3 regions of the Paenibacillus favisporus genome follow, and region 2 is predicted to be linked to each of the others. Evidence: riboswitches for the same ligand, from Rfam matches in the RefSeq annotation. Region 2 holds a riboswitch; each other region holds the start of a gene.
The links. Region 2 has a riboswitch for cyclic di-AMP ahead of ABID47_RS09980 (alpha/beta fold hydrolase). Riboswitches for the same ligand answer to the same signal wherever they lie in the genome.

Region 1: linked by a shared signal. The riboswitch ahead of ABID47_RS07740 (APC family permease) and the one ahead of ABID47_RS09980 (alpha/beta fold hydrolase) in region 2 are both predicted to bind cyclic di-AMP.
Region 3: linked by a shared signal. The riboswitch ahead of ABID47_RS11550 (C40 family peptidase) and the one ahead of ABID47_RS09980 (alpha/beta fold hydrolase) in region 2 are both predicted to bind cyclic di-AMP.

The regions. Positions count from the first base shown of each region.
Region 1 is NZ_JBEPLV010000001.1:1,660,013-1,670,159, forward strand. Features, by position in the region: gene ABID47_RS07735 (glycoside hydrolase family 3 N-terminal domain-containing protein) at 1-2,178, opposite strand, end outside; gene ABID47_RS07740 (APC family permease) at 2,465-4,288, opposite strand; cyclic di-AMP (ydaO/yuaA leader) riboswitch at 4,423-4,586, opposite strand; gene ABID47_RS07745 (phosphotransferase enzyme family protein) at 4,792-5,823, opposite strand; gene ABID47_RS07750 (hypothetical protein) at 5,950-6,279, opposite strand; gene ABID47_RS07755 (PrsW family glutamic-type intramembrane protease) at 6,281-8,452, opposite strand; gene ABID47_RS07760 (hypothetical protein) at 8,675-8,998, opposite strand; gene ABID47_RS07765 (hypothetical protein) at 9,536-9,736, opposite strand; gene ABID47_RS07770 (ABC transporter ATP-binding protein) at 9,775-10,147, opposite strand, start outside.
Region 2 is NZ_JBEPLV010000002.1:414,991-425,137, forward strand. Features, by position in the region: gene ABID47_RS09975 (hypothetical protein) at 1-111, opposite strand, end outside; cyclic di-AMP (ydaO/yuaA leader) riboswitch at 373-560, shown strand; cyclic di-AMP (ydaO/yuaA leader) riboswitch at 648-812, shown strand; gene ABID47_RS09980 (alpha/beta fold hydrolase) at 996-1,811, shown strand; gene ABID47_RS09985 (SDR family NAD(P)-dependent oxidoreductase) at 1,979-2,824, opposite strand; gene csaA (chaperone CsaA) at 3,104-3,433, shown strand; gene ABID47_RS09995 (DinB family protein) at 3,464-3,976, shown strand; gene ABID47_RS10000 (LysR family transcriptional regulator) at 4,035-4,913, opposite strand; gene ABID47_RS10005 (MFS transporter) at 5,098-6,318, shown strand; gene ABID47_RS10010 (VOC family protein) at 6,387-6,725, opposite strand; gene ABID47_RS10015 (GNAT family N-acetyltransferase) at 6,876-7,343, shown strand; gene ABID47_RS10020 (methyltransferase domain-containing protein) at 7,813-8,835, shown strand; gene ABID47_RS10025 (LysR family transcriptional regulator) at 8,914-9,804, opposite strand; gene ABID47_RS10030 (O-methyltransferase) at 9,951-10,147, shown strand, end outside.
Region 3 is NZ_JBEPLV010000002.1:771,916-782,062, forward strand. Features, by position in the region: gene ABID47_RS11545 (stage II sporulation protein P) at 1-461, shown strand, start outside; cyclic di-AMP (ydaO/yuaA leader) riboswitch at 785-916, shown strand; gene ABID47_RS11550 (C40 family peptidase) at 921-1,391, shown strand; gene ABID47_RS11555 (multicopper oxidase family protein) at 1,462-2,973, opposite strand; gene ABID47_RS11560 (copper ion binding protein) at 3,144-3,344, shown strand; gene ABID47_RS11565 (response regulator transcription factor) at 3,588-4,280, shown strand; gene ABID47_RS11570 (sensor histidine kinase) at 4,277-5,356, shown strand; gene ABID47_RS11575 (MFS transporter) at 5,588-7,033, shown strand; gene ABID47_RS11580 (metal-sensitive transcriptional regulator) at 7,244-7,594, shown strand; gene ABID47_RS11585 (heavy metal translocating P-type ATPase) at 7,839-10,147, shown strand, end outside.

The sequences.
Region 1 (10,147 bases), on a different contig from region 2:
ACCGTAAACTGCGATACCAGAACGGATGTTCTGAATGTAAATCTTCTCATACGGATTGCCCAGCGATAACAGCGTATAACGCTTGTTACGTTTGTTCATCTCATCGATCAACGTTTGATCATCGGCCCAGCCAAACTGACTGGCCACGTTACGGAACTGATATGAAGCCAGGATGACGTAATCCGCTTGATCCACCGCCTGAAGCGCCTCATTCGTTTTTCCTTGCCCGACTAGGGCTGTTACTGTTTTCAGCGATAGGTTATTTGCAGTTTGCTTCAGCTGTCTCTCGAGCTGCTTCACCTGCTCCTCATCGGCTGCGACAATCGCAACCCGATCGCCTTGACGAATTTGATCCGGCTGCGCACCGTCACGGCCGGCTAACAAGGTGACCGCTCGCTCTGCGATTTCCCGCTCCACTGTACGATGCTTCTCGGAACCAATGACACCATTAAGCGCGGCCAATTGCTGCGTAAGGCTTTCGCTGCGGTCAAACAAACCGTATTTCGCTTTCAGCTCCAAAATCCGTTTCACTGATGAATGGATGGTTTCGATCGGTATCTCCCCGCTCTTCACTGCGTTCACCAGCGTTTGGTGCGCGGTTGCCGGATCTTGCGGCATGAGGATGATATCCACACCTGCGGAAACGGCACGTACCACAGCTTGATTTTCGCCAAAATGCTCCGCGATCGCATTCATCGTGAAGGCATCGGAAATGATGACGCCTTTGTATCCAAGCTCCCCCCGGAGCAATCCGGTCAGTACCTTCTTGGATAACGTAGCAGGAATCGGCACGCTGCTTCCGTCCTTGAGCGATGTGACGTGATCGTTATCTACAGCTGGAAACGCTATATGTGCGGTCATGATCATCTCTACTCCGTTATCGATGGCAGACCGGAACGGTTTGAGCTCCACCGCATCGAGCCGCTCCCGATCATGCGAAAGCACCGGCATTCCCAAATGGGAGTCTACAACCGTATCCCCATGGCCGGGAAAATGCTTGACCGCCGCGATCACTCCCGATTGCCGAAGTCCTTGGATCTCGGCAAGACCCATTCGTGTCACCAAATCCGGATTCGAGCTAAACGACCGCATTCCGATAATCGGATTATCCGGATTGCTGTTAATGTCGAGCACCGGCGCAAAATTGACCTGCAGCCCGAGCGCCTTCAACTCCTCCCCGGTCAGCCGTCCGGCCGCTTCGGCGAGCGTTGTATCTCCAGTTGCACCCAGCGCCATTTGACCCGGCAGATTCGTACCTCCGGGGATTCGTTTAACGACCCCGCCTTCCTGGTCGATGCCAAGGAACAGCGGAATGTCGCCTGCCTCCATCTGCAGATCATGCGTCAGAGTGGTGACCTGCCGAACGTCTACGATATTTTTATCGAAAAGAATAAGTCCGCCCAAATCCTGATCATGAACGCTGCGTTTGACCCCTTCATTGACCGTAGTCGTCACTTGCCCGTTCCATTGCCTGATGTCAGGCATGAGCATTTGGCCGACCTGCTCGCTTACGGTCATGTACGACATCAGCTTATCCCAATCCTGTGCCTGAATGGCTCCTTGACGTTCGAAGCGAATGACCCGTGACATAAATACGGCAAACTCCGCTCGCGTCACAGATCGGTCCGGACGAAAGGTGCCATCCGAATATCCGCCGATCAATCCGTTGGAGCTCATCATGAGAATAGGCGCTGCCGCCCAATGCTTTGCTGTATCCGTCAATGTTACGGGGTGCTGGCCTTTTACGAGTGAATAGGCCCGTGTAAGAAACGCCGCCGTTTCGGCACGGCTCATCGGTGCATCCGGATGGAATGTGCTGTCAGGAAATCCGCTGGCCAGCCCATGTTTTGCGGCGATGGCAATTTCAAGATAAAAAGGATGGTTCTTAGGCACATCTGTATAGGCCATGCCGCCGTCCGCTTCTTGCTGCAGCTCCTGCGGATAAAGTTCCCGCACCATGAAAGTAACGGCCTGCGCTCTTGTGACTTGCCTTTCAGGCATAAATTTCCCATTGCCATATCCGGCGACGGTTCCCCGTTCGGCCATATAGGTGATGCCGTCTTCCGCCCACTTCGAGTGCTGCAGATCAATAAATCGTTCTTCCGCAGCTGTGCTTCCTGCCCATACGAGCACAGAACCGAGTACGGCACCGAATATCGTCATCAGTTTTACATTCATCTGCTCCACTCCTGTTGCTGTTCTAGGTACGATGATTAGACGCGAGTGACATACCGTTTGTTGCGATATTGCCTCGACTCCAGACACATCATGAAAAAAGGCATCCCCTACTCTGCAGGAAATAAGCCCTTACTCATAAGCCCTTACTCATAAGCCATTACGCTCAAGCCATTATTCCCACGGGATTACCCTTTCCCTTCATATATATCCGCTGCATTTACGCAAAAAAAGACCGCCGGCACAGATGCCGGGGCCTGATTACGAATGGTTTGAACCATCTGAATCGCTATTTTTTTAAATGATACGGTACCGTCGTCACAACAACATCTTTGCGGAATAAAAGATAAGTCCGAATCATCAAGCTCGTCTGGTTGTGCAGCAGATTGTGCCAGCTTTTCTTTGGAATAAACTGCGGAATGATCACCGTGACCTGGTAGTTGGATTCGCTCGCTTTCCGGTGCACCGTATCGATAAATTTGCTAAGCGGATGAATGATGCTCCGGTACGGAGAATGCAGCGTCACAAGGCGCACGTCGGGCCGCCATTTTTGCCATTTTTCCTCAAACCGGTTCTCCTCTTCACGTTCAAACGGAATATATACCGCAATGATCTGATCCGCCGCCAGTGACTTCGCATAATTCAGGGAATGCTCCACGACATGCGTTATGCCCGAAACGGGGAGAATGATCACATTGCCTTCAATCGGTACCGCCGGCTCACACGTCGACAGCCGCAGCTGCTCGCCAACCGCCTCATAATGCTTCTTGATCCGGTGGATCAGATACACGATCAGCGGCAAAAAGATCAGTACCGGCCAGATCTGCGCAAACTTGGTTGCGAAGAACATCACCGACACCGTGAAGCTGATCAGCGCGCCGATCGTATTGATCACGAGCTTCGTCACCCAACCCTGCGGTTTTTCCCGGATCCACTTGACGATCATTCCCGTTTGCGAGAGCGTGAAAGGGATAAATACCCCTACCGCGTATAGTGGGATCAAATGTTCCGTCTGTCCGTGGAAGGCGACGATCAGCACGATGGACAGTAGCCCAAGAATGATGATTCCGTTCGAATATCCCAATCGGTCGCCACGGACGGTAAACATCCGGGGAATAAACCGGTCTTTGGCTAAATTGACCGCCAGCAGCGGAAACGCCGAATATCCGGTATTGGCCGCCAGGATCAAGATCAGTGCCGTCGTGCCCTGGATGAAAAAGTACATAAAATTCCGTCCGAACGTCTGATTGGCAATCTGAGATACGACCGTCTCCTGGGAATTTGGGGATATGCCCAAATAATAAGCAAGAAATACGATGCCCGAGAAGAGTACAGCCAGCAGAATCCCCATTGCCATCAAGGTTTTCGCCGCATTGTTCGGGGCCGGATCTTTGAAGTTCGGAATGGCGTTCGAGATCGCTTCGACCCCGGTCAGGGCGGAGCTGCCCGAAGCAAAAGCTTTTAAGAGCAGGAACAGGCTGATCCCCGCCACCGGCGTCCCGACCGGCGTATGCAAATGCGGTGAAACGTGACCGGTCACGATGTTGTACATACCGACGCCGATCAAGATGAACAGCGCGAAGGCGAACAGATACACCGGATAAGCCAGGATGGAGGCCGACTCGGTGACGCCCCGCAAATTCAGCAGCGTAATGAGGATGACGAAGGTGACGGCAATCCCCACCGTATGCTCGTGCAGCGCCGGAAACGCCGAAGTCAGCGCGTCCGTGCCAGCCGAAACGCTGACCGCAACAGTCAAAATGTAATCTACCAGCAGCGATCCGCCGGCCACCAGCCCGGGATAGATTCCCAGATTCTGTTTGGAGACGACGTAAGCGCCGCCGCCATGCGGATAAGCGAAGATGATCTGCCGGTAGGATAAAATGAGTGCAGCCAGCAAAATCAATACGCCGATTCCGATCGGTATCGAATACCAGAACGCCGCCGTGCTGATTGTGACAAGAACCAGCAAAATTTGCTCCGGCCCATACGCTACGGACGACAGCGCATCGGAGGATAGAATGGCCAAAGCTTTTTTCTTGTTCAGTTTTTGTTCTCCCAATTCGGTAGACTTCAGCGGCCGTCCAATCAGAAGTCTTTTCAATGCTGCCATAAATGTTTGTCACCGCCAGTGTTAGAGTTGAAATGCTCATGATGTACCCGTTAGACACGTGCTCAACCCTTTTTGGGCACAACAAAAAAAGCCGCAGGAAAGCTGGACCTTCCCGTGGCTTTACGCGCACGACAAATCCCTCTTTCAAAACGCTTACGAGGTTAGCTGACGGATTCGGGACCGAAAGTATCCCTACACTTAATAAATGAACATCAAGTGATTCACCCCTGGGACGAAGGCTTAACTTCCTCCCTTTGGTTCCCCCGCTCCTGATTTCAGAATTCAGCGATCAAGGAGTATTACGTTTCAGGTTCACAAGTTCACGATTACGAATTGAATCTTACTCCTTCCGGATGCCTGCTGTAAAGAAGCAAACGGTTTGAGATACGTATGAAAAAATTCAAAAGAACTTCATGTCAACGCTTACAAAGGCGGTAATCTATTAATTTCTGGCTGTAGCTGTGCATATCGCTTGTTTACGCTATTAAATTCATATCAGGCTTCTAAATATTTCGATCCGCCGCATTCCTCAGTGAAGCCTCTACGTTCTCCAAGCGGTTCAAGCAGTGATGCCGGACCATTTCGAGGTCGTTATCCAGCTGGTCCGGCTCCAGGTCGCGATGCAAAATATTCATGCACCAATGGGTCAGGTTTCTCAAATGATGGCGGTATGCATAATAACGCAGCAAATCCGGGTTCAGCTCCATCTGTTGTCCTAGTTCCTGCTCATACCCTGTGAGAAAATGACCCAGTCCGTCCCCGATATACCCCACGATATCCAGCTCTGGTGGCGCAAGCATGGCTGCTTCCCAATCCAGAACGACCAGCCGGCCGTCCGCGGTCTCCATCAGATTCCCTCCCCACAGATCACCGTGGCAGAGCACATTGGGGGGCGGGTCAAGCACGAGACGTTCACGAACCCCTGTTATCTGGTGCAGCAGCTCGGTTATGCGCGTTTGCTGAGGGATAACAAGCTCACGCAGCAGCTGGCTAGCGGGACTTGCACCGGGCTGAAGATGCTCAAGCTGCTCCAGGCATTGGATCAAATGTTCGGAGAAGGAGACATCATACGTTTCACTCGAAAGGCCGGATGTGGCAGTAAAGGGAATCAACTTCCGAATCCGCGCAGCCAGTCGTCCAATACGCTCCAAGTTATGCTTGGAAAACGGGTAAGCTTCAGCCCAGGTCTCCCCTTCGATAAATTGAAACAGCACCGCTGTGCAATCGGAGAGGGAAAGCAGGAAAGCACCGCTTAAGGTTCGAAACGGACAGGGCAGCTCCACAAAGCGGCCGGTCTGATGCAATTCCCACATAAACGGCACATAACGGCTGCACCGAAGGATGCCTTGGCGGTGGCTGTCATTGCTATGGTCAAACAGTTTCATATAGTATCGCGTTCCGTTTTCTCCCTCCACCCGGTAAGAATAGGCTGAATCTCCATAAGGGATAAAAATAAGCCTCCGGGCAGCGATTCCGTAAGCTTCGTTCAAGTGATGCACAAAAGCCCCTTCGTCCATTCGATAAGACTGCCTCACTTCGCTCTCCCCTTTCCCTTTTCATCACGTAGCGCGGATAAAAGCAATCAAGCCCGGTGTCTGTGTAACCCGGACTTGATCGCAATCACCTCGTATGAGATTAGAATCATCTATTATTCACCAATGCTAACCGATGTAGACAACCGCACCGCGGCGCCTGTACGCTTTCGGCAGTTCCGTCTCGAGCAGCTCGAGTCTGCGTAACATGTGGTCGAGGTCATCCCCATGCATGTGGCTTCGCGCCCATTCTTTAAGCTGGGACACTTCGCCCAAGACAGCTGGGATGTCCTCGGACTCAACGTCCGTACCGTCCTGGAAAAGCGCGACCCACTGCAAGTTCAACTCTTCCACCGCCGGCACCCAGTATTTCTGGAAAAAGGATTCCGTCGCCACCGGCAGCATAAAGGACCGTTCAAATTCGTCTTCCGGGTCCACGATAATTGCGCTGATTGACATGTTATTTCACCCCAAATCGAATGTTGAATGTATAATCCGGGAATTCTTGACGCAGCTTGTTCAAGCTGTTCTCCGCGGCTGCCCGTAACGCCGGCGAGTCCCCGTCCAGCTGAAACTCGAAATGCCGGATTCCTTTGATTTGCTCCAGCGTCGGGATCTCCGTCGTTCCGTCAGGCGTTGTTCGCGTCCCAACCGCCTTCTGCATCAGGTTGTTGATCCGCACCTTCGTTTTCTGGTACAACTGCTTATCTGTAAATTGCTGCGGCGTCTGCTGCGGCTTGCCCGTTTTTGGATGGATGCGGTCGAGCCCTTGCGCCGACTTGGCTTCATAGAAGATGCCCTTCTCCAGATCGACGCCGTCAAACTCCCCAAGCGCTCCGTTCTTGGCATCGTGGAGCTCTACCCCGCGGTACTTCGCTTTGCTCCAATGCACATAATCGTCTGCATCGTTCTTCGGCGGCTGCTCCTCGGGATCTTTCTCTTTCTTTGGCGGAGGATCCTCCCCATCCGGCTTATGCGGCTTCTTGGGCAGGTCGGGTTCCGGCTTCGGCTCCTTTCGCCGTTTAAGCAGCTTCTCCAACCAATCCTTCAGCCTGCTGCCGCCTTTCTTACCGAAGCGTTCGGCCAGCCTGCCGAACGGAACACGGCTCAGCGCCAGCGCAAGCAGCGTAGAGATCGCATTTTCGGGGGTGAGCAGCCTTTTCGGATCGCGGATATCCTTAGCGATTTCGTGGCCGCTCGCCGGTATGCTCGCTGCTGTTAAGGCAATACCGAGTGCCGGCCAGAAGCTGACGAACATTAACGACAAAGCGAACGCTCCGAGCACGATGGCGCTTTTTTCCCAGAAACCGAGGCGGTCCCACCAGTTCTGCAGCGAATCGAACATGCATGAGAAGCAAGCCGGGTCGGCGGGATGGACGTGCGCCTGGAAATAAGCGGCGAAGCCCACCAGCCCGGCGACCACCAGAAGGAGCGCGGTTACACCGGCGGCGGCACGGAAGTGCTTCAGCATCCTCGTCTGCAGGTCACCCTGCAGCGCGGCGGCTTCCTGGTTGCCGTATAGGAGCGAGAAGCCCAGCTCCCTGCGCTCCCGGGTCCAGGACATGACGCTCGCCAGCCGTTCCCTGCGGGTCAAGAGAGACTCCAGCATATACCACAGCTCTGACACCGGGTTGATCCATCCTTCGCCTTCCATTCTCGGCAGCCGGCTTTTCACCCGATTCAACGAGACGTAATCCAGGACGAGCCCAATCACCAGCATCAGGAGGAACACGCCTTTCGTCCGGTATCCGCTGCCGGTCAGGTCGCTGATTTTCATAAACCAGTCCGGCAGTGATCCCTGACCGTTATAAGCGGCGTGATCGATGATTGACCAGACGAGCAGCAGTGCCGGCAGGGCGAAGATGGCGTCGCTCAGCCGCTTGCGCAAACGCACGGCTAAACCGAGCCCTAAGGTTATCATGCCGGTGTGCACGGGATGACTGACCGACATGATGGTCGGAAAGATGCTTTCTTCAAACCGGCCGGGGAACAGCGTCCAAAAATCCCAATGGATCGTCTCCCCTCCAAGCATCGTCACACTGTAGCCGTACGTCCGTCCGATGATGCCAGAGTTCAGCCAGCGTCGCGTCAGCTCTTCCATCAATTGAAAGCCCACGCCCGCCCCGGCTCCGGCCAGTGTATAATCGGCAAGGCTCATGGAAGAGGCGCGCCGTGAAAAAAGCAGAAACAGACCGAGCGGCAGCAGCTTCCACACTTCCTCGAAGATCGGGGTCAAGACGGCCTGGGACCAGGTGTCCCGCGTATCCCCGCCAAACAAGCCGTGAGCCGCGAGCAGCGTCAGCGCCGTGACCGGGATGACGAGAAAGATGCCCAGCAGCATAAACATGGCCGCCTGCTTCCAGGTAAATGTTTTGCTCCGGCAAAGAAACCAAAACTGCAGCATGACATAAAAAGACCATAAATACTGGACGAGCATCGTGCGTGAATCCCGGTACAGGAACAGGCCCAGGATAAAAAACAAAAGGGATATCCAGCACCATATCGTATATAAGGTTTTGAGCCAGGGGAGGCGCCGGAGCGTTTCCTGCACCCACCGATACACCCCTTCGGCGATATCCCTGATTCCGTTTCGGATGTTCCAGATCGTATCCGTTTCAATCTCCTCCTTCATGGCATCACCCTGATTCTGAGGGGCTGTCGTGACAAGAGCTGTGAAGATATAAGATCCGCTTCTTCCCAATATACCTTATATTCGTCTTGGGTTGGGCAGTGAATATGGGGATGCAAACCAAAACTGGACCATTTTCCCCCTCCAAGGGGACTAAGGCCAGCCGAAAGACCGCCGCTAACCGGCGCGAGTGGTGCATAGCTCCTATAATCAATCCGCCCCTGTTCACTCGTTTCTGAAGATCTGCAGGACCGTGTCCGAAATAACCTGCTCCGGGACGTCCCCGTGCAGCGTATACAGAAAATCATCCTTCACGAAACGATACACCACTTTCTCCGTTTGGTCATCGCGAAGCTCCTTCGTGGATGGAACGGCTTTCTGGTGTGACAGAACCGGATAAGGGGACGGACTACGCAGCCGGGTGACGGACAAGCGTAATCCATTCGGGTAACGGATTCGAATCTCTGGCTCCATAAATTTATCGTCATACACCTGGACCGAGCGAATCTGATCTTCATCAGGAAAACGAAGCTCGCTTCGAAGAAGCACCCTCGCCTCCTGCAACGTACTTGAGCGCAGGTTTCGGTCCAAAAAAAGGCCTGCACTCAAAATCACCAGTACGACCAAGGCTGTAACAGACATTGCACTGATCAGTATAAAAAGAAGCCGTCTGCTTTCCTTTTCCAACTTCCTGCTCCTTCCCTCTACGGCTTGAATATACGTGTGTTTATATTAACGACGTGAGTATACGGGCAAGAGTTACGGGGTTTGACCCGATGCGAAATAGAAATTTTACATTGTTGGACGCGGATACTTCTGAAGGATCAGTTAAATAGGATTTCAACTTGATATTAACCTGTATATGCGGGGCAAGACTCTGCCGGGTCATGACGGGGATGGACATTTATTAATGATGTTTATAATTAATGTGATTAAATAAAAATGGTAACATCTTCTTTTTCCTTTAACATCGTGCCTATGAAACCGAAAAGCACGCTCCCCACAACGGGAATCGTGCTTTTTAAGGGTGATTCGGTAATTAATTCATGCCATTAATCATTACATATCCACCTGTTCAACCGGATTTCATTTTCCTTCCGGCTCCTGAGCCTCTTCCAACCTGCGGCGCTTGGCATCCCGCATTTTCCGCCAGACGGAAACGAGAATAATGCAGCCGGAGAGAATGATATTGATCCAGACCGACAGAACAACCACTACATACGGCCCTGTGCCTGGCTTTACCGCCGTCAGGGAGACGAAACAGAGCAGCAGCAGGACTAGTGACATTGAAAGAACGATTCTGGACAGTGCTCCGAAGTCGCCCATCACACGCTTTTGATGGCGCCGATGTCAGCCATCTTGCGCTGCCACAGCTCATGCGCCTCCTCCGCGTAATGACAAGCCGTCTGCTCCGAGCCCACCAAGCGGAGCTGGGGCTCTTCCGAGGAGCAGCGGTCCGTGGCCATCGGGCACCGCGGATGGAAGCGGCAGCCAGTCGGCGGTTTGGCCGCGTTCGGCATCTCCAGGCTGCGCAGTGGCAGCTCCGCCATCGCTTTGGCGATTTCGGGATCGGGCGTCGGAACGGCGGACAGCAGCGCCTGCAAATAAGGGTGCTTCGGATGGCTGAGGACATCGTTGACCCCGCCAAGCTCCATTACGCGTCCGAGGTACATGACGGCCATGCGGCCCCTTCCGGCG
Region 2 (10,147 bases):
ATACGTCCAAGGGATATCTTTGGCAAGAAGACGAGGCGGATTTTTCGGATCAAAACCAGCATCTTTCCAGCGCAATGTCCAAAATTCCGGCAAAAAGCCCCTTTTTTTCATCCTAGCGGCTTCAGCCCTATTCCGGCATTATTTTCCGATCCAATGGGCGGGTTCAGCCATTTGAATGGTTTCCCGCCTTCAGTTATCCAGCAAAGCTAAGGAAAGCGGTAGGAAAGGCCGTAAAACAATGATTCCTACGGATTAGGACCCGTTTTCCCATCAGATCCCCAAATAAAGCAGGGAATCGTATCGTTTCCCTGCTTTACAGTTCGCCGTCCCAGGCGTATATTCATTTCATCATCCAATAGAGTAAGATTTGCGACTTGATGAACGCTGAATTTTCCGATGAAAAGCGGGGGAACCAATCGCAGTCCTCGTCCCACGGAGCTTTATGCTGGGGCTTGCGGCTTGCAGGGGTGAATCGGAGGCAGGATAACGCCTGTTTTCGTAGGGCTACTCTCACGGCCCGAATCCGTCAGCTAACCTCGTAAGCGTAGTTGAGAGCGGAGGAAACTGTGATTTGACGCATCAACACAGGGTATCTGCTCTGTGTTTTTCTGTGCGCTCATTTTGAAGGATGAAACGTGTACATGGAATATGTCTATTCGCTGAATTTCCGCCGGAGGGCGGAAAGCGGGGGAACCGGTCGTGTCTGCAGCATTCGCTGCGGCCATATGGGGTGAATCTCGAAAGTGATGAGTAGGGCTACTCTTTGGCCCGAATCCGTCAGCTAACCACGCAAGCGTATTAAGAGAGGCAGCTGTTATTCATGCAGATGGCAAGGCTTATTCAGCCTTGGATTTGGAAGCATGGAAGAGTGTCCTCTTTCCGGTGCTTCTTTTTTGTTGTTTAAAAAAGGAGAAGCATGGATTCCCAAGCGGGCGGCGCCCGCGATTTTGTACAAACAGAGAAAACAGGTTATTTGGGAGAGAGGAGAACATGAAGTGCCCCAGATACAAGTAAACGGAACCACGTTATATTATGAAATTCACGGCAGCGGCACGCCCATCGTGTTCATTCACGGGCATTTGTCGTCCCATCATATGTTTGAGCCCCAAGTCGAATATTTCAGCAAGCGGGCGAAGGTAATCGTGCTGGACCTCCGCGGTTACGGCAATTCGGGGAAGCTTGACGTGGAGGTCGGGCACATTATGGAAACCCAGTGCAGCGATCTGTGCGAGCTGCTCAATAAGCTGCATATTTCGCAGGCGACGCTTGTCGGCTGTTCCAGCGGAAGCGTGCTCGCCCAGACGTTTGCCGCCCTTCATCCGGACCGGGTCAGCGCTCTGGTACTCGTAGACAGCTACTTCGCGGGATGCTTCGGGAAAAAGAACCATTTGCTGAATATTTGCGAGGCGTGCAGTTGGCTGTCTTATTATTTGCCTGCGGAGTTTTTCCTCCGGTCGCTGCGGGTGACGTATAACCGGTGGAGACCGGTCTACAGCATCCTGCGCAAGGAGCTGTACCACAAGCGGCCGACAGAGTCGATCAAGCAGCGCATGGAGCTGCTGCGTATGGAGATGCCCGCCAATTTGGCACGGCTGCCGATGCCTGTACTGTGCGTCGCAGGCAGCCAAAGCGAGTGGTTCGTCAAGCAAATGCAGCGGGCGGCCACCCTGTTCCGGCATGTGCAGCTGGCGACGATCGAGGATGCGATGTACCCGACCCATTTATGCCAGCCCCATGCATTCAACCGCATGCTGCTGGACTTTTTGATGGACCAGCATATTTACCGGACCCGGGAAGCCTATGGAGGATAGCCCGCGGTCATGGGATTTGCCTCCTGGAAAGAAAATCGCATCTTGAGTCACACTGGCCCTAACCAAACGATCTACTCGCTGTATTAGGTAGCAAGTTAACCGCCCGATAAGAAGGCGGTTAACTCAGCTCTAGCGAGTTCGTTTTTTCAATGAGACTGATTAACTGATTATATTAAAAAGGGAGGGATGAACCGTCCATCAATATCGGTGAATCCGTACTCCTGGGCAAGATCACCAACCTGTAGTACCAGTCCGTTTTTCAGTTTCACTTCATCATCCCCAGCTAGGGCTGACACCGCTCGCCCTACGTAATACGGCGACTCCGTGTGTTTCAAAGCCTCAACCTCCTTCCAATGAGCTTCATCTGTACCGAAGTTCCTTAATACCAGTTCTGTTCTCATCCAGCCAGGGGAGACCGCTACCACGGTTATTTCAGTGCTTTTGAGATCCTGAGCTAATCCGAGCACTGAGCGGTTAATGGTATTCTTGGCGAGGTCATAATAGAAAGTTCCTAAATACTTATCCTGATCCTGAAATGTGGTATGTACGATCAATCCAGAATCAGCTTCTTGCATAAGCGGGATCGCATAATGGTTTGTCGCTATTTGTGGGCGTACTCCATTCTGAAACATAGCATCCCACATGTTCAGCGGATATTCCCAGAATGGTTTGGATTGTAAATTCACTTCCAAGTCATGCAGTCCCCAGACGTTATTCACTAGGATATGAAGCCGTCCTTGTTCCTGTCGGATTCTCTCGATCAAAGCTTGTGTATCCTCATCACGGGTATGATCGCAACGACATGCGTACGCCTCTCCGCCATGACTTCGAATCTCCTCCACAGTTTCATCGATACTGCCTGGAAAACCGTGTGTAGTCGTACCTCGTAAACTTCTTCCGGATACATAAACTACTGCTCCGGCTTTCCCAAGCTCAACGGCAATCCCACGTCCTGCTCCCCGGCTTCCTCCGGTTACGAGAGCGATTTTCCCAGCGAGTCTCTTCAAGTTCATCTACTCCTTCGCAGTTATTTATTTCATCATACTAAAGTAATACGTCATTAAATGTCGTATTTGAGGATGAACGATTGATTTTTGCAATCAATGAAAAGGCACACTTGAAAGTTAGGCATATGGCTAATTTGTTAGTTGCGGCTATATCGATAAAATACGTTATGGGAATCTGGGCTGCGGTGTGCAGCCTTTTTTTTAGGTTGGTGAAAGTGCTTGTGCCATTGACAGGCAGGGATATAATGGAGAGATACAATCATGGCATAAGAAGGAGGAAAAGTTGTGGCAACCATCGAAGATTTGATGAAGCTGGACATCCGCATCGGAACGGTGGTCAAGGCGGAGCCTTTTCCGGAGGCGCGCAAGCCGGCGATCAAGCTGAGCATTGATTTCGGGGAGCTTGGAGTCAAACGTTCCTCGGCCCAGATTACGAGAAGGTATACCCCGGAGCAGCTGGTCGGCCGCCAGGTGGCCGCCGTCGTTAATTTTCCCGTGCGGCGGATTGCCGGATATGAATCGGAAGTGCTCGTTCTCGGCGGAGTTCCGGAAGAGGGCGATGTGGTGCTGCTGGCCCCTGATGTGCCTGTCGGCAACGGCACGCCCATTGCTTGAACATTTTACAAAACGAAAGGATGGATACCGATGATTCTGCGCCCGACGAAGGAAGACTACAACGAAGGTTTCGCCAAGTATGTCTCCCTCGTACCTGAGGGGAACCTCGAGGAGATTCTGAACGGGTCTCTGAACCGGACGACCGCGTTTTATTCTGCACTGACGGAAGAAAAGGGGAATTACCGCTATGCGCCAGGCAAATGGAGCTTGAAAGAGGTGCTCGGCCATATTACGGATAATGAGCGCATCATGTGCTACAGGCTGCTCCGCATCGCCAGGGGGGACACCACGCCTTTGACCGGCTATGACGAGGAAGTGCTGATGGAAGGCGCAGCCTTCGACCGTTTCTCCATCGCCGAGCTTCTCGAGGATTTCGCCGCCGTTCGCCGCTCCACGCTGACGCTGCTGCGGAGCATTCCGGACGAGGCCTGGACCCGCAGAGGTGTCGTGAACGGTTATGAATCCACCGCCGCCGCTTGGGCGTATATTCTGACCGGACATGAAATCCACCATTATAATGTGATCCAGGAAAGATACATATAAACTCCCAAGGGTCAAAATTGGGCCGATTGCCGGCCATGCTGCACGCCTCTAACTCGCACTATGATTTGAGGCGCTCCTCGGCAAGATGAATAAAAGCCTGCGCAGCATGGCCCAAATATTTATCCGCCCGGTAAATGATGCTCATTTCCCTGTAGGGCGGATCATCATGGATGGGGAGGAACCGCAGCTTCGGATCGCCGATGGCTTCGACGAGCGTAGGCGTTTGAACGGTAACTCCCATGTTTTCTCTGACAAAGCGGAAGAGCGAAGGGTTGGACGTCGTTTCCACGACGATGTCCAGGTTAAACCCGTGCTTCCGGCAGTATTGCTCGACGAGCTCCCTTCCCCAGAACCCCTTGGGATACATAATGATCGGCAGGCCGTTCAGTTCAGTCAGGGAGACCGACTCCCTGCCGGCCAGCTCGTGTTCGGCAGATACCACCACGCCGTACTCCTCCCGGGGCAGGGACCGGACCACCAGCCGGTTGTCGTAAAGCGGCTTGAGCGAGATACCGATATCGATTTCCGTACTAAGGACGAGGCCTGCCACATCGACGGCTGAGACGATCTTGAGCCGGACGTTCGGATACCGGTTGCGGAAATCGATGAACATTGGGGTCAGGCGGAAATCGAGCTCGGAAGGAAGCACGCCGACGCCGAGCGTACCGCCCTGATGATGGCGAAGCTCGCCGATCTCCAGCTTGGCGTTCTGCAAATTTTGAAAAATTCCCCTTGCCTGCTTAAGCAGGACCGAGCCCGCATCGGTCACCGCAATCCGTTTGCCGATCCGGTCAAACAGAGGCATACCGACCTCCTCCTCCAATGCCTTAATCTGCAGGCTTAAATTCGGCTGGGAGATGCCGAGCTTATCTGCGGCCCTCGTAAAATGCAGCTCCTCGCAAACGGCCACGAAATACTCCAGTTGTCTCAGTTCCATGTTAATTCCTCCTGTTCATGAACGATAGATCGCGGCGCACCGAAGTGGCAGTAAACCCTAGAGTGCCGTGAAAACACGGGTTTATCATTTGTATAACAAATTATTATTATAATTTCAATATAATTGATAAATGATCCATCTCCCATTAAGATGTGATCAAATCGATCTGAGGGAGAGAGAAATAATGAGAAAACCTTCACTGTTCATGATGGCTGTCGCCTTCATTTTGGCCTCTTTAAATTTGCGGCCCGCAATGAATTCCATCTCGCCCATGCTGCAAGCCATCCAGCGGGATTTGGGCATGAGCGCGTTGTCGGCAAGTCTGCTTACGTCCATTCCGGTGCTGTGCATGGGGATATTTCCGGCTTTTGCGGTCAAACTGGGCCAGCGTGCCGGGCTGGAGCGCGTCATCGGCTGGTCGATTGCGGTCATCGGCGCCGGTACGGTGCTGAGATGGTTCACCGGATCGTCGGCGTACCTGCTGCTGACCACCGTCCTGGCCGGGCTCGGGATTGCTGCGGCAGGACCGCTGCTGTCCGGGTTCATTAAGCAGCATTTTCCCGCCAAGGTGCCCGTCATGATTTCGCTCTATACCGTCTCCATGGCGGTCGGAGCCGCGCTCGCATCGGGATTGTCCCTGCCTTTATCGGTCCGGGCCCATTCGTGGCAGGAATCGCTGGCGGTTTGGGCTATCCTCGCTGCCGTCGCCCTGCCGGTATGGTGGTGGTCGGTTCTCCGTTATACCCGTCGGCCTGCCCGTGCGGAGCGCTCGGCAAGGGCGGCCGGACTTCCCTGGAACAGCGCCAAAGCATGGGGTCTCACGCTGTCCTTTGGCCTGCTCGCTGTTCTGTTCTTTTCTGTCACGGCTTGGCTGCCGCCGGTCGTGGAACATATGGGATACGCCAAAGCCTATGCGGCCAACATGCTTGTCCTGTTCTCCCTGACGCAGATCCCCGTCGGCCTCCTGTTTCCGCACTTGCTCCGGCGTCTGCCTTCCCGACGCTTCTGGCTGGCGCTGGGCGCACTGTCGATGGCCGCCGGCTTCCTGATGCTCTGGATGTCCGTGACGCCGTGGCTGGCGGCGATTCTGATCGGCATCGGCCCCGGCGTGCTGTTCCCGGTCAATCTGATGATGCCGATCGAAGCGGTAGGCGATGCTCAGCAGGCGACGGCCTGGTCGGCCATGACCCAATCGGTGGGATACGTGATTGGCGCGATGGGACCGATGCTGCTTGGCGTGATCCACGACGCTGCCGACAGCTATACGCTGCTCATCCCGGTGCTGCTGGCCGTCACGCTGGCCATGGCGGGGGTTCAGCAGCTGGCTGCGAAGCCCGGGGCGGCGAAGGTGCTAAACAAGCAGCGGGCGAAGGAAAAGGAAACAGCCCTTCCCTTGGCAGAGTAAGGAAAGGGCCGTCGATGACGGAGCATCAGCCTGCCGGCTAGCAGTATAGATCGGGACGGGGGCAGGCTTTAGCAGAGGACCTCGACCGTAAACCCGCCCGGTGCCTCGACGTAGAACGTATACCCGTGCGCATGCTGCGGAGGCTTGACATCGTATCCGTCCTCCAGCAGCTTTTGGTTGATGCGGTCGACCTGCTCCTCGGTCTGCTGGGGAAAGCCGACGTGGAACGTTTTGGGGTACTGCACCTCACGGCCCTTCATCAGCGTCAGCACAAACCCGTCATCATCGAAGAGCACCGCGAAGTTGTCGCCGCGGGCCGCCCGGCACTCCAGTCCGAAATAAGTTTCCAGAAATGCCCGTGACGCCGCCACATCGGTCACCGTTAAATTCAAATGGTTGATTTTCATCATTACCGCCGTCCTTTCAAAATGGGATGACTTTCTTTGCTTACCCCCTTATTATATGACCTTTATGCAAGTGATAAGGTTTCGGTATAATGGGGGTTAAAAGAGGTGGGGTTCACGATAAAAACCCGTCACCTGGCAGGAGGCATCGGTATGAAAATTCAGCTTCAAAAGGTGACAAGGGAAAATTGGGAGGAAGCCATTTCCCTTCGGGTTGCGGAGGAACAGGTTGGCTTCACCCCGCCGGTTGCTGTATCGCTGGCCAAAGTCTACGTTAAACCCGATGGGGACAATGTCGACTATATCCCTTTCGCCATATACGATGGGCCGCGAATGGTCGGTTTTATAATGCACGCATGTGAAGAGAACACGGAGGATATGTACTGGATCAACGGCTTTTTGATTGATGAACGCTACCAGGGCCAAGGGTACGGCCGGGCCGCCTTGACGGAGATGATCCGTTGGATCGTAAACCGGTGGGACCGCTGCCGGGAAATCCGCCTGACCGTCCATGGGGACAACAGAATCGCCAAGCGTCTGTATGAGTCGGCAGGCTTTTCGCCAACCGGGGCGGTATACGGAGAAGAAGAGGTATGGAGCCTGCCGGTCGCAAAAGGCTGATTCATCAGCCTGATTTCTTGAGGGCCGCAAGGGGGATAGGCTTGTTGGCGCGCAGATCTCTTGCCCCAGCCGGCGGTCTGTAATATAATAGGGAAAATTTCGTAATTGATGGAGGCTGGAACGATGATGATGACCGTTTTCTTGACCATTCTTTCAGTGAACTAAACTGAATAGCTCGCCGGAGGCATGAGGTATCCAAGCCCGATAGGGGCTGGGTATATTTGATATGCAGCTTCCGGGGATGCAGTGAATGGTCATGAAACGGAATTCCTTAATCACGTTCTTATGCAGGCAGCCTTAGGGGCAGCCTGTGCCTTTTTGCATAGAAGACGCGAATGGACTTTGGTTCATTCGCGTTTTTTTGTTTCCGGGGCAGATGTTCGAAACACATTTAACCGGCCGCCGGAGCAAAAACCACGCTCTGCGGGCTTCATTCTATGCTTACCATCAATGACGAGGTGATCGATGTATGCCACGCTACTTTTTTACTGTACTGCCTGGGCTGGAAGAAATTCTCGCCGATGAAATGCAGGCTAAAATTTCCGGGGTACGTATTAGGGACAAGGCCAGGGGAAAGGTTTATTTTGACTCTGACTTGCCAGTAGAGTATTTTCTGACGCTGCGGACTGCCGACAATCTGTATCGTTTCATCCACCGGTTCCCGGTAGGTCCTCATAAATTGCATTTACACCATATCGAACAAGAAATCTCCCGTTTGGATTTATCCATGATCCGACCGGATTCTTCCGAAAAGATTAGCTTTAAGGTCAATGCCAGCCGAGCGGGAAACCATACCTACAGCAGGTTTGATGCGTCAGAGGCTGCGGAATTGGGAATCATGCGGCGCTATCGGCATTTTAGACAAGATCACAGCGGCGGGCATCAGCTCGAGTTTCGGCTCGATCTGGTTCAGGAAGAGGCTGTCTTTGCCATCAGGATAACGGATGCGGCGTTCAGGTATAGGGGAAAGATGCGGGAATTTACGCCGGCCGCCCTGCGGCCGACCGTTGCCCACGCGCTCGTGTGGGTGTCCCGTCCGGAGAAGGACGATATCTTCGTTGACCCCTGCTGCGGATCAGGAACCGTGCTGTCCGAGCGCTGTGCGTATCCTCACGCCGGCATTCATGGCGGAGACCTTTCTGAGGAAGCCGTCTCAGCTGCCCGTGCCAACGTGGGACACACTTCCGGTGTGCATCTTAAGGAATGGGATGCGCAGCGCCTGCCGCTGGATTCGGGATATGCCGGCAAAGTGGTGACCAATCTTCCTTTTGGAAGGCAAATTTCGTCTATAGCATGCATTCCCGTTTTGTATGAAGGAGTGCTTAGAGAAATGAAGCGTGTGCTCAAATCGGGAGGTCAGATCGTCTGTTTAACCGATGCGGGGGGTCCTCTGCTGGCGGCTGCCGAGAAAGCGGATCTCCGTTTGGCCACGGTAGCCGACCTCCGGTTGAAGGGACTGCATCCGTCCATTTATTTGCTGCAAAAAGATTAATCCGGCCCTGTCGCACGGCTGAACCGGATTTCAGGCAAGATGCAGCGGAAATGCAGCGTGCCAACAGTGCTTGCCGCATTACACCGGGCTGCTGCGGATCAGCTTGACCAGATTTGCGGCCGCCGGAGACAGAGGCTCATCTTTGCGGGTGCAGATGGCGATGACGTTCGTTAAACCGACGTCGTCTACATAGACCCGGCACAGCTCTCCCCGCGCCACATATTCGCGTACGACCAGCGAGGAGACAAAGTTCGCGCCATATCCGGCAATGACGGCGGTGATCGCCTCGTGCAGACCGTTAAACTGCAGCGCTACCTTGGGGGCCGGGGCGTTGTAGGTGCGGCATAGCGCGAACAGCCGCTCCCGCGTGGAGCTGCCTTCCTCGCGCATGACAAACGGCTCGCTCATCATTTCGGCAAGCGACAGGTGGCGGTTCGCAAATTTATGATTCGGCGCGACGACGAACCACAGCTCGTCCTGGAACAGCTCCTCGGTCTGAATCGTGTCCGGATATTCTTCCGGAAGCCCGCCATAGATGGCCAGGTCGGCTTCAACGCTCAGCAGCTGCCGGAGCGCCCCGCTGGAGTTGGTTGTGGTGATGCTCATCTCGACCTGCTCATACTGCTGCTTGAACCTTGCCAGCCAGGTCGGGAGGAGAAAGTGCGCAGGCAGGTAGGTCGCCGCCAGGCGGATGTGGCCGGCCGTACCCTGCCCGTAATCCCGCGCCAGCTGCTCGATTTGCTGCTCGACGGCGAATAGCCTCTTGGCGAGCGCAGCTATTTTGTCCCCCGCATCGGTCAGCCGGATGCCCCTTCCTTGCGGTTCGAGCAGGATCAGGGACAGCTCCTTCTCGAATTTCTTGATCTGGGCGGTAATCGCAGGCTGGCTGATCTTCAGCAGCTCAGATGCCCGGGTCACGCTTCCGGTGGAAGCAATCACATGAAATAAGCGCAGGGCGTGCAGGTTCAAGATGTATCAACTCCTTATCCATTCATATCTTTAATGTATGAAAAACGGCTAAAGATATATTATTCATATCATTATAGACGATCTACAATAGAACCAGAAGCGCTTCTATCCTAAAGATGAAACCAAATGATAAGGAGTGACGGGGAATGAATCCTGTATGGGAACAAGTAGATGAGTATATTGTCGACCGGCTTTGCCCGAATGACCGGGTGTTGGACGAAGTGATCGTGGCGAACCGGAAGGCGGACCTCCCGGAAATCGATGTAACGGCGAATCAGGGGAAGTTTTTGCAGCTGCTCGTACAGATCAAAGGGGCCAAACGGATCCTGGAAATCGGGACGCT
Region 3 (10,147 bases), 360 kb from region 2:
CCAGTGAAATCCATAACTTTAATTACGCAAAATCATATGTATATTCCAAGGCTACACTCACTCAGGAACTGTCTAACCATAAATCTATCGAATATGTGTTTGATATCCATCGAGATTCAGAGTCTAAAAATCGTACAACGATCCAATTCAACAATGTTGATTATGCTCAATTATATTTTGTGGTCGGAAGGGATAACTCAAACTGGGAAAAAACAATGCAATTTGCCACTAGGATTCAAAATAAACTAAACAAAAGGATACCAGGAATCTCCAAAGGCATTTATCAAAAGGATCATTCGAGTGGTAATGGTAAATATAATCAATCCCTTGTCGAATCCAGTGCCTTGATAGAAATAGGAGGAGTGGAGAATATGCTGCGAGAGAATTATCGTACGATCTCCATCTTGGCTGATGTCATTCATGAGATTTGGCATGAAGATCATGGTTCGACTGTGTCTTGATAGATAAATACCTTTAACCGATCTGGCAATGCCAGATCGGTTTTTTTGTTTGGCGCCTATATGAATATTTGCCTTGGTTTTTTTCTTGCTCGGAATCAATTCTTTACAAAATTGTTGTTTTTTCTTGTGTAACATGTTCCGTTACTCAGATAAGTAACTTGATTTCGGGATACAGAAATCGACAAACTCTATGTATTTTCGCTGCAACTTCAATAAAATTCAACAAATACCAGTAGGGAAAGGTACGGTTAATGACAATCTTCTAAATTAGGCATTGACAAAAAATCTGATTATATACTACATTATGTAGGGTTACATTTTTTTAATAATTATTGCCGAATTTCTTGAAATTGAAAACGGGGGAACCATTTTGGGGTGAAATATTCTCATTGAAGAATAGAGGGAACCTTCTACCGAACCCTTAGCTAACTCCGTAGGCATCGGAAGGAGAACTACATAGTGAAGAAAGTAATGTTGTCATTGATAGGTGCGGCCATTGTTTTTTCAGCAAGTGCAACCAGTTCCTTTGCCAGTTCCGTTAAACTCGAAAGTGAGGTGGATAAGGTCGTAGGCACTCCTTATCAGTGGGGTGGCACAACAGTGGCTGGTTTTGACTGTTCCGGTTTTATTTTATACATATTTGATAAATTCAATTTAGATTTACCCCGCACATCTAAAACACAGGCTCAAGTCGGAACCCCAGTAGATCGTGAAAACCTTAGAGCAGGAGACCTGGTATTCTTTAATACGGACGGTACGGGAATATCTCACGCGGGTATTTATATCGGCAATAATGAGTTTGCACACTCTTCAAGCAGTAAAGGCGTTACCATTAGCAAATTATCCGATTCATATTATAAAAATCGGTATGTTACAGCACGCCGCGTCGTGAGTCAACAAAGTTACCTGAAAATGATCAGCGAAATTTGATCTAGTCGGGATAAGCCAACTAATTCAAAAATGAAAGCACCGGCTGAAGTCAGCCGGTGCGTTTTGTTGTTTATTCAGGGACGTTGTTCACATTGGGATCAGGCGTATAATTATTTTGATAATCATCATACATCACATCAGTTACCATTCCAGCGGACGCGTGGTGTAAATCGTGGCAATGGAACATCCATTCACCGGGGTTGTCAGCTTCAAAGGCAACTTCATACGTTTCGCCAGGTTTGACGTTCTGCGTGTCCTTCATGATCGGAGATCCTTGAACGGGCTTGCCATTCTTGCTCAAGACCTGGAAGAAATGGCCGTGCAGGTGCATCGGGTGATCGTCCATTTTGGATTGATTTACAAAGGTCACCTTTACCTTATCTCCTCTTTTTACTTTGATTGTATCCGTGTCCGGAAAAACCTTTCCATTGATCGTGTAAACCATCTCTCCATTTCTCATCTCGGTATTTAGATTCATTGTCACGACTTCATCAAAAGTTTGATCCAAAGAAAATGCGGACGCAGACAGGCTTCCGTACTCCTCCAGATCAAAATCGGGAAGTTCTTCGGAGGCATCGGAAGGGTCGGGCTTCGCATTGGAACCTTCGTATTGAATCATGGCTCTCATATTTTGTGCTCGATTATCCTTCGCGTGTTCTTCAAGTAACCAGGTTCCGGGATGATCTGCGGTAAATTCAATGTCATACCGTTCACCGGGAGCAATCGAGACGAATTGATCCTTGATCACAGCCGGGTCATTCACGGGCTGCCCGTCGGATGCAACAACCTTAAAGGAATGACCGTGTAAATGCATCCGGTGCGTGATGTAGCCGGCGTTAATCAACCGAAGTTTTACTTTTTCACCCTCTTTAACGGTAAGCTTATCGATCGCATCACCTGTTTTTCCGTTGATCGTATAAAGGTCATACATACTCATATCATGTCCTGCCATATTCATCCCACCGTTATCCATGTTCATATCTTCAGAACTCATCCATTCATCGAGCACAAGGGTGTAATCGCGGTCAGCTGTATCTTGGGGGTCTTCGACTACAAGAGAACCATACAAGCCTTTGTCCACTTGATTCACACTGTCTTGATGTGAATGGTACCAATAAGTACCCGGTACGGTAGCTTTAAATTCATAGGTGAAGGTCTTTCCGGGTTCGACAGCATCTTGTGTGACTCCTGGAATTCCGTCCATGTTGTTGGGAACCGGATAGCCGTGCCAATGGATGGAGACAGGCTGCTTGAGGTTATTTTTCAAGTTTATTTTGACCGTATCCCCAACCTTTACCCGGACTTGTGGACCGGGAACCGAGTTGTTAAATGTCCAAACAGGAATGGTTTTTCCCTTTTCCACTTCGAGATTACTCTCCTGTGCGGTTATGGTGAATTCTTTACCATCCACAACAGGTGTTGCTGTTGTCAGTTTAGCGGATGTAGCGGATTCACTGGAGTTGGAAGTGGAGTTTGAACCCATGCTCATTTTTGAATGATCCATACCGTTCATATTGCTTACTTTCGAGCAGCCAGCAGCAAAAACGGCCACCGAGCTGGCGAGGATTATTGTTCTTAATATCGCTGCTTTCATTTGAAGAACCCCTTTCTAATTCTTTTGATGTAAACCTCATTCATCATAAAGTAAACATGTATAGAAATGATGAAGATGGCTGGGGTAGTATAACTTTAGGCTTGAATATTATACTATAGGGGGGTATACTAATGATAAATCGAAAGGAGGAGTCGAAATTGAAAACCATTACTTTAAACGTAAACGGAATGAGCTGTCAACACTGTGTGAATTCCATTGAAGGAGCTCTTAAGCAAATAGGGGCTGGGGGGAAGGTTAACTTGTCCAACGCCTCTGTTGAAGTTCAATTCGATGAGACCAAACTTACGGAAAGCAAAATTAAAGAGACCATCGAAGACCAGGGTTATGATGTTGTCTAAGTAATAAGTTAAGTAACCTTGAAGTGATATATAGAGGTGCCAAGAAAGCCTTGGCGCCTCTAACTATGCTCGGAACAAGTGAATCCTTAATAAAAGGCATTGATGTCGTCAAAATGAAGAAAATCGGGAAGAAACATAACAGGTCATTTCGTTGTGAGAAATGATCTGTTTGATTATAGTCTTGCAGAGAACGGAAGTTGAGGCGTAGAAAAAAGAATCAGTCTATACGTTTGGAGGGAATTCATGCGTAGAATTTTAGTTGTTGAAGACGAGGAGAAAATCAGAGAAGTCATCATCGCTTATTTAAAAAAGGAAGGGTTTGAAGGGCACGAAGCGGCTACAGGGGAGAGTGCATGGAATGAATTAGCCAATCAACCTTTTGATTTGGTTTTATTGGATCTTATGCTTCCCGACATGAACGGAGAGGATTTATGCCAGAAAATCCGAACAGCTTATCCCACACCAGTTATTATGCTGACAGCTAAATCGTCCATTTCACATCGTATTCATGGATTGTCGGTTGGGGCAGACGATTATATGGTGAAGCCTTTCGATCCTCAAGAACTCATAGCCAGAATTCGCACTGTACTGCGGCGAACCAATCAGCAAGAACTTCTGGCCGATCGATTAGAATATGGCGAAGGACGTCTGATGATTGATAGCCATGCCAAACAGGTCTTCGTGCAACATAAACCCATCAGTTTAACCCCATCCGAATATAAATTGCTTTTAGTTATGGCGAGAAACTCGGAGCGTACGTTTTCCAGGGAAGAATTGATTGAACTCGTTATGGGGTTTGAATTTGATGGAGACTCGCGTATTATTGATCAGCATGTCAAAAATTTGCGTCAAAAAATGGAGGAGGACCCGAAGAACCCATTATTCATCCGGACTGTTTTTGGAGCAGGGTACCGCTTTAATGGGGGAAGTTTATGAAACGTACATTATCCTTTCGCTTAAGCACAGTTCTGATTTTATATACCGGTTTTATTTTGGTGATCGCTTCGATTGCTATGATCAATGCAACCCACTACCATTTTCAAATGTATGGACGCGAAATGTCCGAAGCGCAGCATTCAGCGGATTCACTGAATTCTCACTTGGAGCAAGCGATTATACAATCCATTGGCTTAACGATTGGGGGAGCTTTAATCGTCTCATTTGTGTTAAGTGTGTATATCGCCAAACGGATTTCGTCGCCATTAATCAGCATGAAAAATATTACATTAATCATGGCCCGAGGAAAACGGGATGTCCGTCTCCCGTTGAAGAGTTTGCCCAAAGATGAGCTGGAGGAGCTGGCCGCGTCCATCAATCACTTAGCTGAACAACTGGAGCAGCAAGAAAAATTGAGAATCGCTATGACCGAAAATATTGCCCATGAGTTGCGGACACCCTTAACCACATTGAATAGTTACCTCGCTGCTATTCAAGACGGAATATGGGAGCCTACTCCGGAACGGATCCAGTCCAGCCGTGAAGAAATTCACCGTTTGATTCAGCTGGTTCATGATTTGGAAGAGCTTCAAATCGTTAATTCCATCGATTTTCAATTCATGCTTGAGCAAGTCTCCTTAAAGAAGTCTATGGATCAAGTCATGGACCTCATGCGTCCTTCATTTCAACAAAAGGGAGTTAACCTGGAGAAAAAAGATATACCCGATGTTTGCGTGATTGCCGATGAAAGCCGGCTTATTCAAATCTGGACAAACCTGTTATCTAATGCATTGAAATATACACCTGAAGGCGGTACCGTTGAAGTCAAGGGCACCGTCCGGTTAGATCTGGTCCAAATTACCGTCTCAGATAATGGCATAGGAATTCCATCAGCGGATCTTCCGCATATCTTTGAGCGTTTTTATCGGGTAGATAAATCACGCAGCCGTAAAATGGGTGGCGGTGGGCTTGGATTAGCCATTACCAAAACGTTGGTAGAGCGTCACAGTGGGCAGATATGGGCTGAAAGTGAAAATGGTGCACAATTTTACGTACAGTTACCGATACAAAGGTGAGGCTTATAATGACTGCAATTCATGACGCTCCTACCGGGGCGTTTTTTGCTGTTCCAATATTCATTGGTTAAAGAAAAAAATAAACCGCTTGACAATATAGGGTAGGGGGCTATACTATATTCACATCGAAACCGGGAATTTATGGCATTGATCACCTCGTTCACTGACGGCCGTCACGAGCGTGAAAGGGATGAAGGACCGGTTTTATCTCTCTAAAGGAGGATTATAGAAATGACAACTCAGTCTCAAGGTCTTGCCCAGGCTGATCCGAGGCGCTGGATGGCACTCGCATTGTTATGCCTTGCGAATTTTATGGTGATTATGGATACATCGATTATCGGGGTAGCTTTGCCCGCTATTAAAGAAGCGCTGGGGTATTCCCAAGAAAGCTTACAGTGGGTGTTTAACGCATATGTTATTTTCTTTGGCGGCTTTCTATTGTTGGGGGGCCGGTTGTCTGATCTGTTTGGACAAAAACGCATGTTCATGTGGGGGTTTCTTATTCTAACTGCAGCCTCGTTACTTGCAGGGCTAGCATGGAACGATACTGTACTCAACATCGGCCGAGCGCTCCAAGGCTTTGGGTCTGCACTCATTGCACCATCGGCGCTAACGATCGTTATGATGTTGTTTAGCGGAAATCCCAAGGAATTAGGAAAGGCTTTGGGATTCTGGGGGGCATCCGCTGCTGCAGGAGGTTCGGCGGGAGTGTTTCTTGGCGGTGTCATCACCGAATGGTTAAGCTGGGAATGGACATTTCTGATCAACGTCCCTGTCGGAATTCTTGCCCTGATATTGTCTCCCGGGCTTTTAGCAAAAGGAACACGCAGAAAAGGCAGCATTGATATCGTAGGATCCGTATTTGTTACGGCGGCATTAGTTTTAATGGTGTATGGGATTGTCACCGCAGAACATAACGGATGGGGAGCACCTACGACGATATGGACCCTGATTTTAGGTATAGCACTATTTATTCTTTTCCTCATTGTTCAGGCGGTCAAAAAGGAACCGCTTGTACCGCTTCGAATTTTTAAGGCACCTAATCTAGCAGCAGGTAATATCGCACTGTTAATGTTATCAGGGGGATGGATTCCACTTTGGTACTTCCTCAATCTCTACATGCAGCAGGTTTTGAAATTTTCAGCTTTTACCGGCGGTGTCGCATTGCTGCCGATGACCATTGTCATCGCCATTTTCATGATTGCGATAACGGGCAAGCTCATCGCCAAAATTGGCGTAAAAGCGAATATCGTGATAGGTTTGACTGCCTTAGGAGGTTCGATGATTCTGTTCTCCACGAATACGCCCGTAGACGGAACCTTCTTAGCGAATGTGCTGCCGGCTTCACTTTTAGGTGCGCTCGGGATGTCTCTGGCTTATATTCCTTCCATGATGTCTGCCATGAACGGAGCTAAGCCTGAGGAAGCAGGGCTTGCATCAGGGCTTGCCAATACAAGCTACCAGATTGGTTCAGCAATCAGCTTGGCGATCATGGTTGCCATTGCAGCAACAACGACTTCGGCACAAGCAGGTGGCGATCCAATGGCAGCTCTGAACAGTGGATTTCAAGCTGCATTCTTGTGGTCGGGTATCGTTGCATTTATTGGCGCTGTATTGGCATTGATTTTCATTCGTTCACCAAAAAAGGCTGGCTCCGACATCTCTAAATCGATGTAATCTTTTTAACTTCAGTCACCTTGTGGCTGAAGTTTTTTGACTCCGGCTAATTTTAGGTGATTTGGCGGCAGAGACATGAATGGGTGTTATCAACTTGACTTTATAGGGGTAGGGGGTATATATTGAGTGCAAGAGATTAATCATGCTGTGATATATGAAGTAAACCAATACGTTTGTAAGGATCTTTATACAGGAATGGAGGCAGGGACAATGAGTGTTGAACTGGAGACGGTAGAAAGTTCTTTAGCAGAAAATTCAGGGTGCTGCTCAAGTGAGGAACTGGGGCGAAAGAGCCATCATTCCGAAAAAGAAAAAAACAATATGATATCCAGATTGAACCGTATAGAGGGTCAGATTCGAGGGATCAAAGGATTGATCGAAAAAGACACTTACTGCGATGATGTGTTAAACCAGATTGCCTCGGTGCAATCGGCTTTAAATGGGGTCGGTAAGCTTTTACTTGAGCATCACATGAAGAGCTGTGTTATCGATCGGATCCAAGAAGGTGACACTGAGGTTTTAGATGAGCTATTGAAAACCATGAATAAGTTAATGAAATAAAGACCTTTAGAGGCAGCGATCACGCTGCTTTTTTATTTTGGATCATCATATAGGGTACTGGGGTACACAAAAAGAATCTAGAAAAGTGTTGACTGTTTATAGGGTAGGGGGGTATACTAAATACAAAGAAGCTGTTGGAAAGCAAAATAAACGCTTTAATATAACAACCCATGAAAAAAGTAATATCATGCAAGTTTTAAAACTGTGAGAATGCCTTTGCCATTATCCTCTAGGAGTGATGAACATGGAAGCCGTAGCTGGAAAAGAGAGCAAACAGACGACGCTGCAAATTACAGGAATGACTTGTGCTGCATGCGCCAATCGTATTGAAAAAGGACTGAATAAACTGGAAGGTGTTTCTTCAGCCAACGTGAACTTTGCCTTGGAAAAAGCAAGTGTAACGTATGATCCAGGTAAGGTAGGCGTCGATAAGTTGGAGGAAACGATAAAAAAACTCGGGTATGATACGGCGAAAGAAGTCGTTGATTTTAACCTCGAAGGAATGACCTGTGCTGCGTGTGCTAACCGTATTGAAAAAGGCTTGAGCAAACTTCCCGGGGTTACCAACGCATCCGTCAACTTTGCGATGGAAACGGCAAGAGTCGAGTATTCGCCAGCTGACATCTCCATTTCGGATATGCAGAATAAAGTTAAGCAGCTCGGTTATAAAGCGGTAACGAAGCAGGAGAACAAGAAAACGGTCGACCACCGGAAACAAGAAATTAAGCATCAGAAACGATTGCTGCTCTTATCGGCAATCTTGTCCATTCCGTTGCTGTGGAGTATGGTGGCTCACTTTTCGTTCACCTCGTGGATCTACCTGCCAGAAATTTTGATGAACCCGTGGTTTCAGCTCATTTTAGCAACACCGGTCCAATTTTATGTCGGAAAACAGTTTTATGTGGGGGCCTATAAGGCACTCCGAAACGGAAGCGCCAATATGGACGTGTTGGTATCGCTAGGGACTTCAGCTGCTTATTTCTACAGTCTGTACCTGACGATTGACTGGTTCACTGACGGAGCGAACGCCCACCACGGTCCATCACTGTACTATGAAACAAGTGCGATCCTGATCACTTTAGTCATCATGGGTAAGCTGTTCGAATCGCTGGCCAAGGGCCGGACTTCTGAAGCCATTAAATCTCTGATGGGACTTCAGGCGAAGACGGCACTGGTTGTACGCGATGGTCAGGAAATTACGATTCCGGTCGATGAAGTGATTGTCGGGGACATGGTTCTTGTACGGCCCGGAGACAAAGTTCCGGTTGATGGTGTGGTGCTGGAAGGAACATCCTCCGTAGACGAATCCATGTTAACCGGTGAAAGTTTACCCGTCGAAAAGAACGCCGGAGATGCCGTCATTGGAGCGACCATCAACAAAAATGGCATGCTCCGTATTAAAGCAACCAAAGTCGGCAAGGAAACTGCGCTGGCGCAGATTATTAAAGTGGTTGAAGAAGCCCAGGGCTCCAAAGCCCCGATTCAGCGGGTGGCAGACGTGATCTCCGGTATCTTTGTTCCCATTGTGGTAGGTATTGCGGTGGTCGCTTTCCTGGTCTGGTATTTCTTAGTCACACCTGGCGAGTTTGCAGAGGCCTTGGAAAAAGCAATCGCCATCCTAGTTATTGCCTGCCCATGTGCGCTGGGGTTGGCAACTCCAACATCGATTATGGCCGGGTCGGGTCGTGCTGCAGAGCTCGGGATCTTGTTCAAAGGCGGAGAACACCTTGAACAGACTCATAAGATTGACGCCATAATCCTGGATAAAACAGGAACGGTAACGAAAGGTAAACCTGAACTTACGGATGTGCTCACAGAACTGGACGAAGAGGATTTCCTTAGATTCGTCGGTGCTGCGGAGAAAAATTCGGAACACCCTTTGGCCGAAGCGATTGTGACCGGCATTCAGGAGCGCAATATTTCCCTTCCTGGAACAGAAGCTTTTGAAGCTATTCCAGGCTACGGAATCCAGGCTGTCGTCGAAGGAAAAGAACTGCTGATCGGTACTAGAAGATTGATGGAAAAGTACGATGTAGATGCTATGCATGCCTACGAAACGATGTCCAGACTCGAAGAAACGGGAAAAACAGCTATGCTCGTAGCGATCGATAAGCAATATGCCGGCATGGTTGCGGTGGCGGATACCATTAAAGAGACTTCTAAAGAAGCTGTCCAACGCTTAAAAGGAATGGGCATTCAGGTGATCATGATCACCGGTGATAATGAGCGTACAGCCAAAGCGATCGCTGCCCAGGTTGGCATTGATCATGTACGTGCAGAAGTGTTGCCCGAGGGGAAAGCAGAAGAAGTTAAAGCCCTGCAGGCCCAAGGAAAAACCGTAGCCATGGTGGGTGATGGCATTAACGATGCTCCGGCATTAGCCACAGCCGATATAGGAATGGCTATTGGGACAGGAACGGATGTTGCCATGGAGGCGGCGGACGTGACCTTGATGCGTGGCGATCTGACGAGTATCCCGGACGCCATCTATATGAGCCGTAAAACGATGAGTAATATCCGCCAGAATTTATTCTGGGCGCTAGGTTATAACAC